DNA from 2 places in the Vreelandella mediterranea genome. Region 2 is predicted to be linked to the other one. Evidence: predicted binding sites of a transcription regulator. Region 2 holds the regulator's gene; the other holds the start of a gene.
What was found. Region 2 encodes FliA, which starts transcription of late flagellar genes. Its sites were predicted from a motif close to CTAAAGTTNNNNNNNNNNCNGCCGATA; they were not measured.

Region 1 (4,154 bases), 380 kb from region 2:
TATGCCATTGAGCATGGCCTCGGCCAGTACGCGCCCCGAGCTTTCCCACCAGAGGCTGGGGGCTGCCAGCACACGTGCCCGGCTGTAGGGCCCTCGCATATCGGCGGTATTGGCCGTCACGGTCACATTGCTTAAAGAGTTACGCTGCTGCCCCATTCGATGGGTTGTTTCGCGCAGAACGCTTGTCCAGTCAGCACGCGCTTCCACTACCTCTAGCTCGATATCGGGCCGCTCTCGCTCCAGCTTTTCGGCTAGCTGCACGAACACGCTAGCGCCTTTTTGCCAGCTAGGATTCACGAATAGCAGCCGCTTGCGCTCGTGCTCTTTGGCGATGAAGCGGTCCGCGGCAATGAACTTACCTACCGGCTTGGCGGCAAAGCCCACGTCCTTACGGTACATATCCGCCGTGGCCTGACTATCGGTGAGAATCAAGTCGATATCGCGACACCAGCGTGGCGACTTGTAGTGGCCGTTGGCCAGATAGAAAGCCACCGGGACACCGCGGTCCCGAGCCTCGTCGGCAATGAGCATGTCGACGGTTTGGCCGCCGTAGAACCAGACGATATCCGGCTTGAAAGAGTCGAGCAGGTACAGGTACTGGCTATACCAAAGCCCCTCTTCGTGGGTGGTAAAGTGATTGCGATTATGGCTGTAACTCACAACTAATTGATGCGTCAGTGGCCCATCTTCCGCTTCGATCAGTTGGTGCAGAGGTGTACTCAGATCGGGAAACTGCTCCTTGAGAAGCCCCATGCCCTTGGGGTTATCAAACACCGTTGCGCCTAGTATCTGCACTTCATAACCGCTGGCCACTAGCTGCAGCAACATTTGCCGTACGGTCATACTGGCACCGCTGGACGTATCCAACAGGCAGAAAGGGTTGGCCCAGAGAAGGCGAGGCTTGCGTTTTTCTGAAACAGGTGCAGTTTTTTGCTTGGCCATTAAACGACTCGCATAGCAGTAGTGATTATATAGCTAGTTTACGTTGCTAATAAGGAAGGCAAAGGCGCGAATGCGCCCATGTTTAAGCAGGTATTCTGGCAATCGCTACCTGGAGCATGGACCAACCGAGAAAGCCGTCACCCCCAGTGTTTTCAGTATTTAAAGCAAGTAAGAAGCTTACTTTCCAAAAAGCAAAACAAAAACGGGGCCTATTGGCCCCGTCATTGTTAAACGCTACTGATACTGCTTTATTAGCCCAGCAGAGACAGTACGGACTGCGGGGTCTGGTTGGCCTGGGCCAGCATGGACGTACCGGCCTGCTGCAGGATGTTGGCACGGGTCATGTTGGACACTTCCACCGCGTAGTCCGCATCTTCGATACGTGAACGCGCTTCGGACAGGTTGGTGGTGGTGGTCGCCAGGTTGTCGATCACCGAGTCGAAACGGTTCAGCGTGGCACCCAATGTTGCGCGGTTGGTATCCAGAGATTTGGTAGCCGCATCCACGGCATCGATCATTGTCTGGAACTCAGCGTGAGTAGCTCCACCAGAAGCATTGGCAACGTTAAATTCCCCACCAGCTACTGCAGCAGCACCAGATCCTGCCGCTGTTTCCAAACCAAGACCACTAACGGTAGCATCGATTCGTTGAACTGTAATAACGTCCTCTACGTTAGTATTAGAACCTACCTGGATACTTAGCGCGGCACCGGCACCGCTAGCTACGTTTAGCAGATTAGTACCGTTGAAGTTGTTGCTGCCCGCAACACGATCGATTTCTGCCAGGCGCTCGTTGATCTCGGTAGTGATGGCGGCGCGGTCATCAGCGGTGTTGGTGTCGTTGGCACCCTGTACTGCCAGTTCGCGAATACGCTGAAGGTTATCGTTAACCTGATCCAGACCGCCTTCCATGGTCTGTACCAGTGAGATACCATCACTGGCGTTACGGCTCGCCTGATCCATGCCCTTGATTTGGGCAGTCATTTTGTTGGCAATGGCCTGGCCAGCCGCATCGTCAGAAGCGCTGTTGATACGAAGGCCGGAAGAGAGACGCTCTTGCGCCTGAGCCAGCATGCCCTGGGACTTGCTCAGGTTGTTCTGGCCGATCATGGAAGTGATGTTGGTGTTGATAACGGACATGGGGTAATCCTCGGTGTTTAGTGGCCTGGGAGGGGCCGGGAAATCGGCGTTAGCATCGCCGTTACTATAATTAACGGCTGTATGCCCGGATTCTTTAGAAAATAATACCTCTTTTTAGAAATAAACCATCCTGTGCAAGCAGTTGAATCCCAGGACGGTACAAAGCTACGGCGACTCGTTTCCACACTTAAACCATTCAGCATCAGTATGGGTCTTAAACGTAAAACGGGGCCTATTGGCCCCGTCATTGTTAAACGCTACTGATACTGCTTTATTAGCCCAGCAGAGACAGTACGGACTGCGGAGTCTGGTTGGCCTGGGCCAGCATGGACGTACCGGCCTGCTGCAGGATGTTGGCACGGGTCATGTTGGACACTTCCACCGCGTAGTCCGCATCTTCGATACGTGAACGTGCTTCGGACAGGTTGGTGGTGGTGGTCGCCAGGTTGTCGATCACCGAGTCGAAACGGTTCAGCGTAGCACCCAATGTTGCGCGGTTGGTATCCAGAGATTTGGTAGCCGCATCCACGGCATCGATCATTGTCTGGAACTCAGCGTGAGTAGCTCCACCAGAAGCATTGGCAACGTTAAATTCCCCACCAGCTACTGCAGCAGCACCAGATCCTGCCGCTGTTTCCAAACCAAGACCACTAACGGTAGCATCGATTCGTTGAACTGTAATAACGTCCTCTACGTTAGTATTAGAACCTACCTGGATACTTAGCGCGGCACCGGCACCGCTAGCTACGTTTAGCAGATTAGTACCGTTGAAGTTGTTGCTGCCCGCAACACGATCGATTTCTGCCAGGCGCTCGTTGATCTCGGTAGTGATGGCGGCGCGGTCATCAGCGGTGTTGGTGTCGTTGGCACCCTGTACTGCCAGTTCGCGAATACGCTGAAGGTTATCGTTAACCTGATCCAGACCGCCTTCCATGGTCTGTACCAATGAGATACCATCACTGGCGTTACGGCTCGCCTGATCCATGCCCTTGATTTGGGCAGTCATTTTGTTGGCAATGGCCTGGCCAGCCGCATCGTCAGAAGCGCTGTTGATACGAAGGCCGGAAGAGAGACGCTCTTGCGCCTGAGCCAGCATGCCCTGGGACTTGCTCAGGTTGTTCTGGCCGATCATGGAAGTGATGTTGGTGTTGATAACGGACATGGGGTAATCCTCGGTGTTTAGTGGCCTGGGAGGGGCCGGGAAATCGGCGTTAGCATCGCCGTTACTATAATTAACGGCTGTATGCCCGGATTCTTTAGAAAATAATACCTCTTTTTAGAAATAAACCATCCTGTGCAAGCAGTTGAATCCCAGGACGGTACAAAGCTACGGCGACTCGTTTCCACACTTAAACCATTCAGCATCAGTATGGGGCTTAAACGTAAAACGGGGCCTATTGGCCCCGTCATTGTTAAACGCTACTGATACTGCTTTATTAGCCCAGCAGAGACAGTACGGACTGCGGGGTCTGGTTGGCCTGGGCCAGCATGGACGTACCGGCCTGCTGCAGGATGTTGGCACGGGTCATGTTGGACACTTCCACCGCGTAGTCCGCATCTTCGATACGTGAACGCGCTTCGGACAGGTTGGTGGTGGTGGTCGCCAGGTTGTCGATCACCGAGTCGAAACGGTTCAGCGTGGCACCCAATGTTGCGCGGTTGGTATCCAGAGATTTGGTAGCCGCATCCACGGCATCGATCATTGTCTGGAACTCAGCGTGAGTAGCTCCACCAGAAGCATTGGCAACGTTAAATTCCCCACCAGCTACTGCAGCAGCACCAGATCCTGCCGCTGTTTCCAAACCAAGACCACTAACGGTAGCATCGATTCGTTGAACTGTAATAACGTCCTCTGCGTTAGTATTAGAACCTACCTGGATACTTAGCGCGGAACCGGCACCGCTAGCTACGTTTAGCAGATTAGTACCGTTGAAGTTGTTGCTGCCCGCAACACGATCGATTTCTGCCAGGCGCTCGTTGATCTCGGTAGTGATGGCGGCGCGGTCATCAGCAGTGTTGGTGTCGTTGGCACCCTGTACTGCCAGTTCGCGAATACGCTGAAGGTTATCGTTA
Region 2 (4,154 bases):
AATGCGCTGGGCATCGTCTGGTCACCGCGGCGCAACGAGCGTGGCATGGAGTGGTCGATGCCGGATCTGAGCCTCGACGCCGACGGCCAGCTTTGTGCGCTAACGCTTTTACAGCACCGCCAGCCCGCTGGCTGGCAGGCCCGTATCGACGCCCAGCGCCAGGCGGCGGTCCATCTGCTGCCGACCCTTGCCGAGGGCGAGACCCTGGACGCGCTGGAAAGCGAGCGTTTGACCTGGGTCAGCCAGGTGACCGGCGCTCAGCGGATATACTGGCAGGGCGAGCGCTACGCGTTGACGGCCCTGTTTGGCGAAAGCGAACTCTCGCATCGGGTCAACGTGCGCTTTCGCGGTCAGCCGCTACAGCTATGGAATGCCCACGCCGAGGTCACCGACCAGGCCGGGCGGCATTTTCTCGCCTGGTACGGCGAGCTGCGCGACCCGGAAAGCGCCAAGCGCGTGGCCAAGCGCTACTGGCTCACCCCGGCGCGGCTGGGGGCCGAGGTGCTATCGCTGCTGGTCACTCAGCTGCAAAGCGAAGCCGCCGCTATATTGACCAAGCGAGCCTGGCGCGCGCTCAAGGAAGCCGATGGCGGCGAGGTTAGCGCCCAGCTGCGCCTTTTGATGGCCAGCGGTGCCGCCGCGGCCGCCACGCACCTGGACAACGCCCAGGACGAGGCCGCGCAAACGCTGCGCCAGGACGTGATGCGCCTCTCCAAAACGACTCGCAAGCGCCGCGATACCGCGCTACTCGACGCGCTGATGCATATGTTGATGACCCGGGACGCCATCCGTCAGCTGGGTAGCGTCAGCCGCGAGGCCTTGGCATGAGCGGCGGCGACCAGGCCTCGGGGCTGCGCCAGTGGGCGAGCCTGCGCAACGAAGAGCGGGCGCAGCAGGCCGCCATCGACGAGACACCAGCAAAGCAGGCTGGCAGCGAGTACGCCGAGCCCGACGTGGACACCCAGGCCACCCCGCCGGCAAGCGAAGCCACCCCGCCGGTGGTCAAGACGCCGCTGGCGGTGGTGGGGCTGCCGACGAAAAGCGTCGCCCCGGTCAAAGAGCGCCTTGGCGAGTGGGCCGAGCTTGGCCGGCGCTGGGCGGCGACCCCGGAAAGCTGGGAGGTCATCCCGGTGGATGCCAGCGAGCCGTTGGAGGCGCTTTGCGAGCGCTATTCACGCTGGGCGCTTTGGGTGCGCAGCGACGCGGACGCCTTCGCGAGCATGTATCGCACGCTGCGCCAGCTCAACGACAACCAGGGGCCCCGCCAGCTACTGGCGCTGCACGAGCCCGGCTTGCCCCGCGAAGGGCTTTTAGACAATTTGCAGAAGGCGGCGGCGAATTATCTGAATATCGAACTGCTGCTACTAGCGCGGTAGGCCACAATGAAAAAGCGTTTTCTGAAAAAGAGTCTTCAAGGCGTCGCGCTACTGATGGCGATGGGGTCGAGCTTGGCGTTGACCGCTCAGGCGGGCACCGGCAGCTGGAGTAAGGAGGTCACCGGTATGATGGTGGCCATGAGCGACCGGGCGGTCAGCAGCCAGGTTTTGGCGCCGCCGCCGGTAGCGGAGATCGCCCAGGGGCGCATCGAACGCGTTCACTGGGGGTATGAGGCACCGTTCGGCGCCGCGCTGCAGGCCTGGCTTTGCCACCCCGAGCGCTGCGTCGAGCTCAGCGGCCAGCGCGGAAGCGAAACCGGGTTGGCCGGGCTTTCCGCCGATGCGCCGCTGGCGTTTCGCTTCGCGTTGGGGCGCGGGCAGCGGCCGATGCGGGTAAAAGGGCTTCACGTGATTGTGAACTACCAGTGACGAGTGTATAGCCACGAGGCACGAGGATGTATACAGCACAAGGCAGAATTCAACACAGCGAAATGGTCACTCAGCACATGCCGCTGGTGCGCCGCCAGGCGCTGGCGCTGCAGGTCCGCCTGCCGGCGAGCATCGAACTCGATGATCTGATTCAGGCCGGCATGGTCGGCCTATTGGAGGCGCTTGGGCGCTTTGACGCCTCCCAGGGGGCGAGCTTCGCCACCTTTGCCAGTCAGCGGATACGCGGGGCGATGGTCGATGAGCTGCGCACCCGGGATTGGCTGCCGCGCAGCGTGCGGCGCTCGGCCCGGGCCATGGACGAGGCGGTTCGCCATCTCGAACAGAACCTGGGCCGGGCACCGGAGGAGGGCGAGATCGCCCGGCATCTGGACATGCCGCTTGGCGAGTATCACCAACTGCTCAACGACGCCAACAGCGGCCACCTGCTGCCCTTCGAGGAGCTTCTGGAAGAGGGCGGGGAACCCGCTCAGGAGGCGCTGAATGCGCCTTTTGAGGAGCTTTTGGATGGCCAGCAGCGCGAAACCCTGATCGCAGCGATCGAAGCGCTGCCCGAGCGGGAAAAGCTCCTGATGGCGCTTTACTACCAGGAGGAGCTCAACCTGAAAGAGGTGGGCGCAGTACTGGGGGTGACCGAATCGCGTGTTTCACAGCTGCACAGCCAGGCCATTAGCCGTCTGCGCGCGCGGCTGCACGAGCCAGATTGACGCATTTTAACCGTTAAACCCAACCGGCGAGGAGCCGTCGATGAACCCCTCTACCTTGATCGGTATATTTGCCAGTATTCTGCTACTGGTTAGCGTGCTGTTTTTCACCGCGGAATCCCCGGAGAGCTTTCTCAACTTGCCCGGGCTTGCCATCGTGGTGACCGGCACCCTGGCGGCGACCTTCATCAGCTACCCGCTCAAGGAGGTACTGCGGGTGGTACGCTTGGTGGGGCTGGTATTTCGCCGCGAGAACACCTACGTGCGCGACGATATCAACGAGCTGGTGTCCATGTCGCGGCTCTGGTTCAAGGGCGACGTACGGGCGGTGGAGCGCGAGCTCGAACACACGCGCAACCCGTTTCTGCGCACCGGCATTCAGCTGGTGATCGCCAACACCAAGGAAGATGAAATCTTCGACATGCTGCGCTGGCGTATCGCCCGGCTCAAGGCACGCGAGCACGCCGAGGCGCAGATCTTTCGCACCATGGCGACCTACGCCCCGGCCTTTGGCATGATCGGCACTCTCGTGGGGCTGGTTAATATGCTGGAGGTCATGGACGCCGGTGACTTGGAGGTGATCGGCCCGCGCATGGCGGTGGCGCTGCTCACGACCTTCTACGGTATCTTGCTTGCCAACCTGGTCTTCAAACCGGTGGCGGTGAAGCTCGAGCGGCGCACCGAAGAGCGCTTGATCACCATGAACATGGTGCTCGAGGGTATCTCGCTGATCACCAAGCGCCGCTTGCCGTCGTTCATCGAAGAGACGTTGAACTCCTTCGTGGCCAACTACAACGACGAGATTCGTGATGCCAACGTGAAGCCGCGCGCCGAGAACGACGCGCCTGCCAAGGGGTAGGGCGATGAACCGCGAAGCCCGCCACGCACTGGAATCGCCATTCACCGGGGATGGCGACAGTGAAGATGGGTGGCTGACCAGCTACCTGGACGTATTGACGCTGTTGATCACGCTGTTCGTGCTGCTGTTGGCGCTCACCCCGGCGGGCACCGGCGACGAAGCCGCCGGCACGCCCACGACCTCGGGTATCCAGCCGCTCTCTTCGGGGCTTCAACCGCTCCACAGCGGGCTGAGCCCGGCGATGGACAGCCTCGATATTCAAGGCGTGAGCGTCTCCGAGGGGCGCGAAGGCATTACCCTGCGCATCGACGATAGCTTGCTGTTCGACAGCGGCGCGGCGCGGCTAACCGCTCAAGGTGAAGAGGTGCTGGAAAGCCTTGGCGAGGTCATCGACACCTTCGATGGCGAGATATCAGTGGAGGGGCACACCGACAACGTGCCGATCGCCACCGCCTCGTTTGCCTCCAACTGGGAGCTTTCGACGGGGCGGGCGATTGCCGTGGTGCGCCACCTGGAAGAGGAAGGCGTGGCGCGGGAACGCCTGCGCGCCGTTGGCTACGCCGATACGCGCCCGCTCGAGGCGAACGACACCGTAAGCGGGCGCGCCGCCAACCGGCGCGTCGAGTTCGTACTGCGCCGGCCGCCTAACGCCGCGGCGCCGGCCTCGCGTTAGGCGCTGGCGCAGCGGCGCTGCGTCTCGCGAATCGCCTCGCCGGCGCCCGCCAAACTGAACGTCATGGTCCAGGGCGGTTCGTCGCCCTGCTCGAA

Region 1: ACWFVE_RS02500 (flagellin N-terminal helical domain-containing protein) is a predicted target of FliA. The motif match lies at 2,153-2,179, and genes of this name have one in related genera.

The regions. Positions count from the first base shown of each region.
Region 1 covers NZ_OZ310198.1:517,329-521,482, reverse strand. Annotated here, with positions in the region: gene ACWFVE_RS02505 (FkbM family methyltransferase) at 1-942, opposite strand, end outside; gene ACWFVE_RS02500 (flagellin N-terminal helical domain-containing protein) at 1,194-2,081, opposite strand; gene ACWFVE_RS02495 (flagellin N-terminal helical domain-containing protein) at 2,356-3,243, opposite strand; gene ACWFVE_RS02490 (flagellin N-terminal helical domain-containing protein) at 3,518-4,154, opposite strand, start outside.
Region 2 covers NZ_OZ310198.1:132,797-136,950, forward strand. Annotated here, with positions in the region: gene flhF (flagellar biosynthesis protein FlhF) at 1-828, shown strand, start outside; gene ACWFVE_RS00620 (hypothetical protein) at 825-1,376, shown strand; gene ACWFVE_RS00625 (flagellar protein FlhE) at 1,383-1,805, shown strand; gene ACWFVE_RS00630 (RNA polymerase sigma factor FliA) at 1,832-2,530, shown strand; gene ACWFVE_RS00635 (motility protein A) at 2,571-3,386, shown strand; gene ACWFVE_RS00640 (OmpA/MotB family protein) at 3,391-4,059, shown strand; gene ACWFVE_RS00645 (hypothetical protein) at 4,056-4,154, opposite strand, start outside.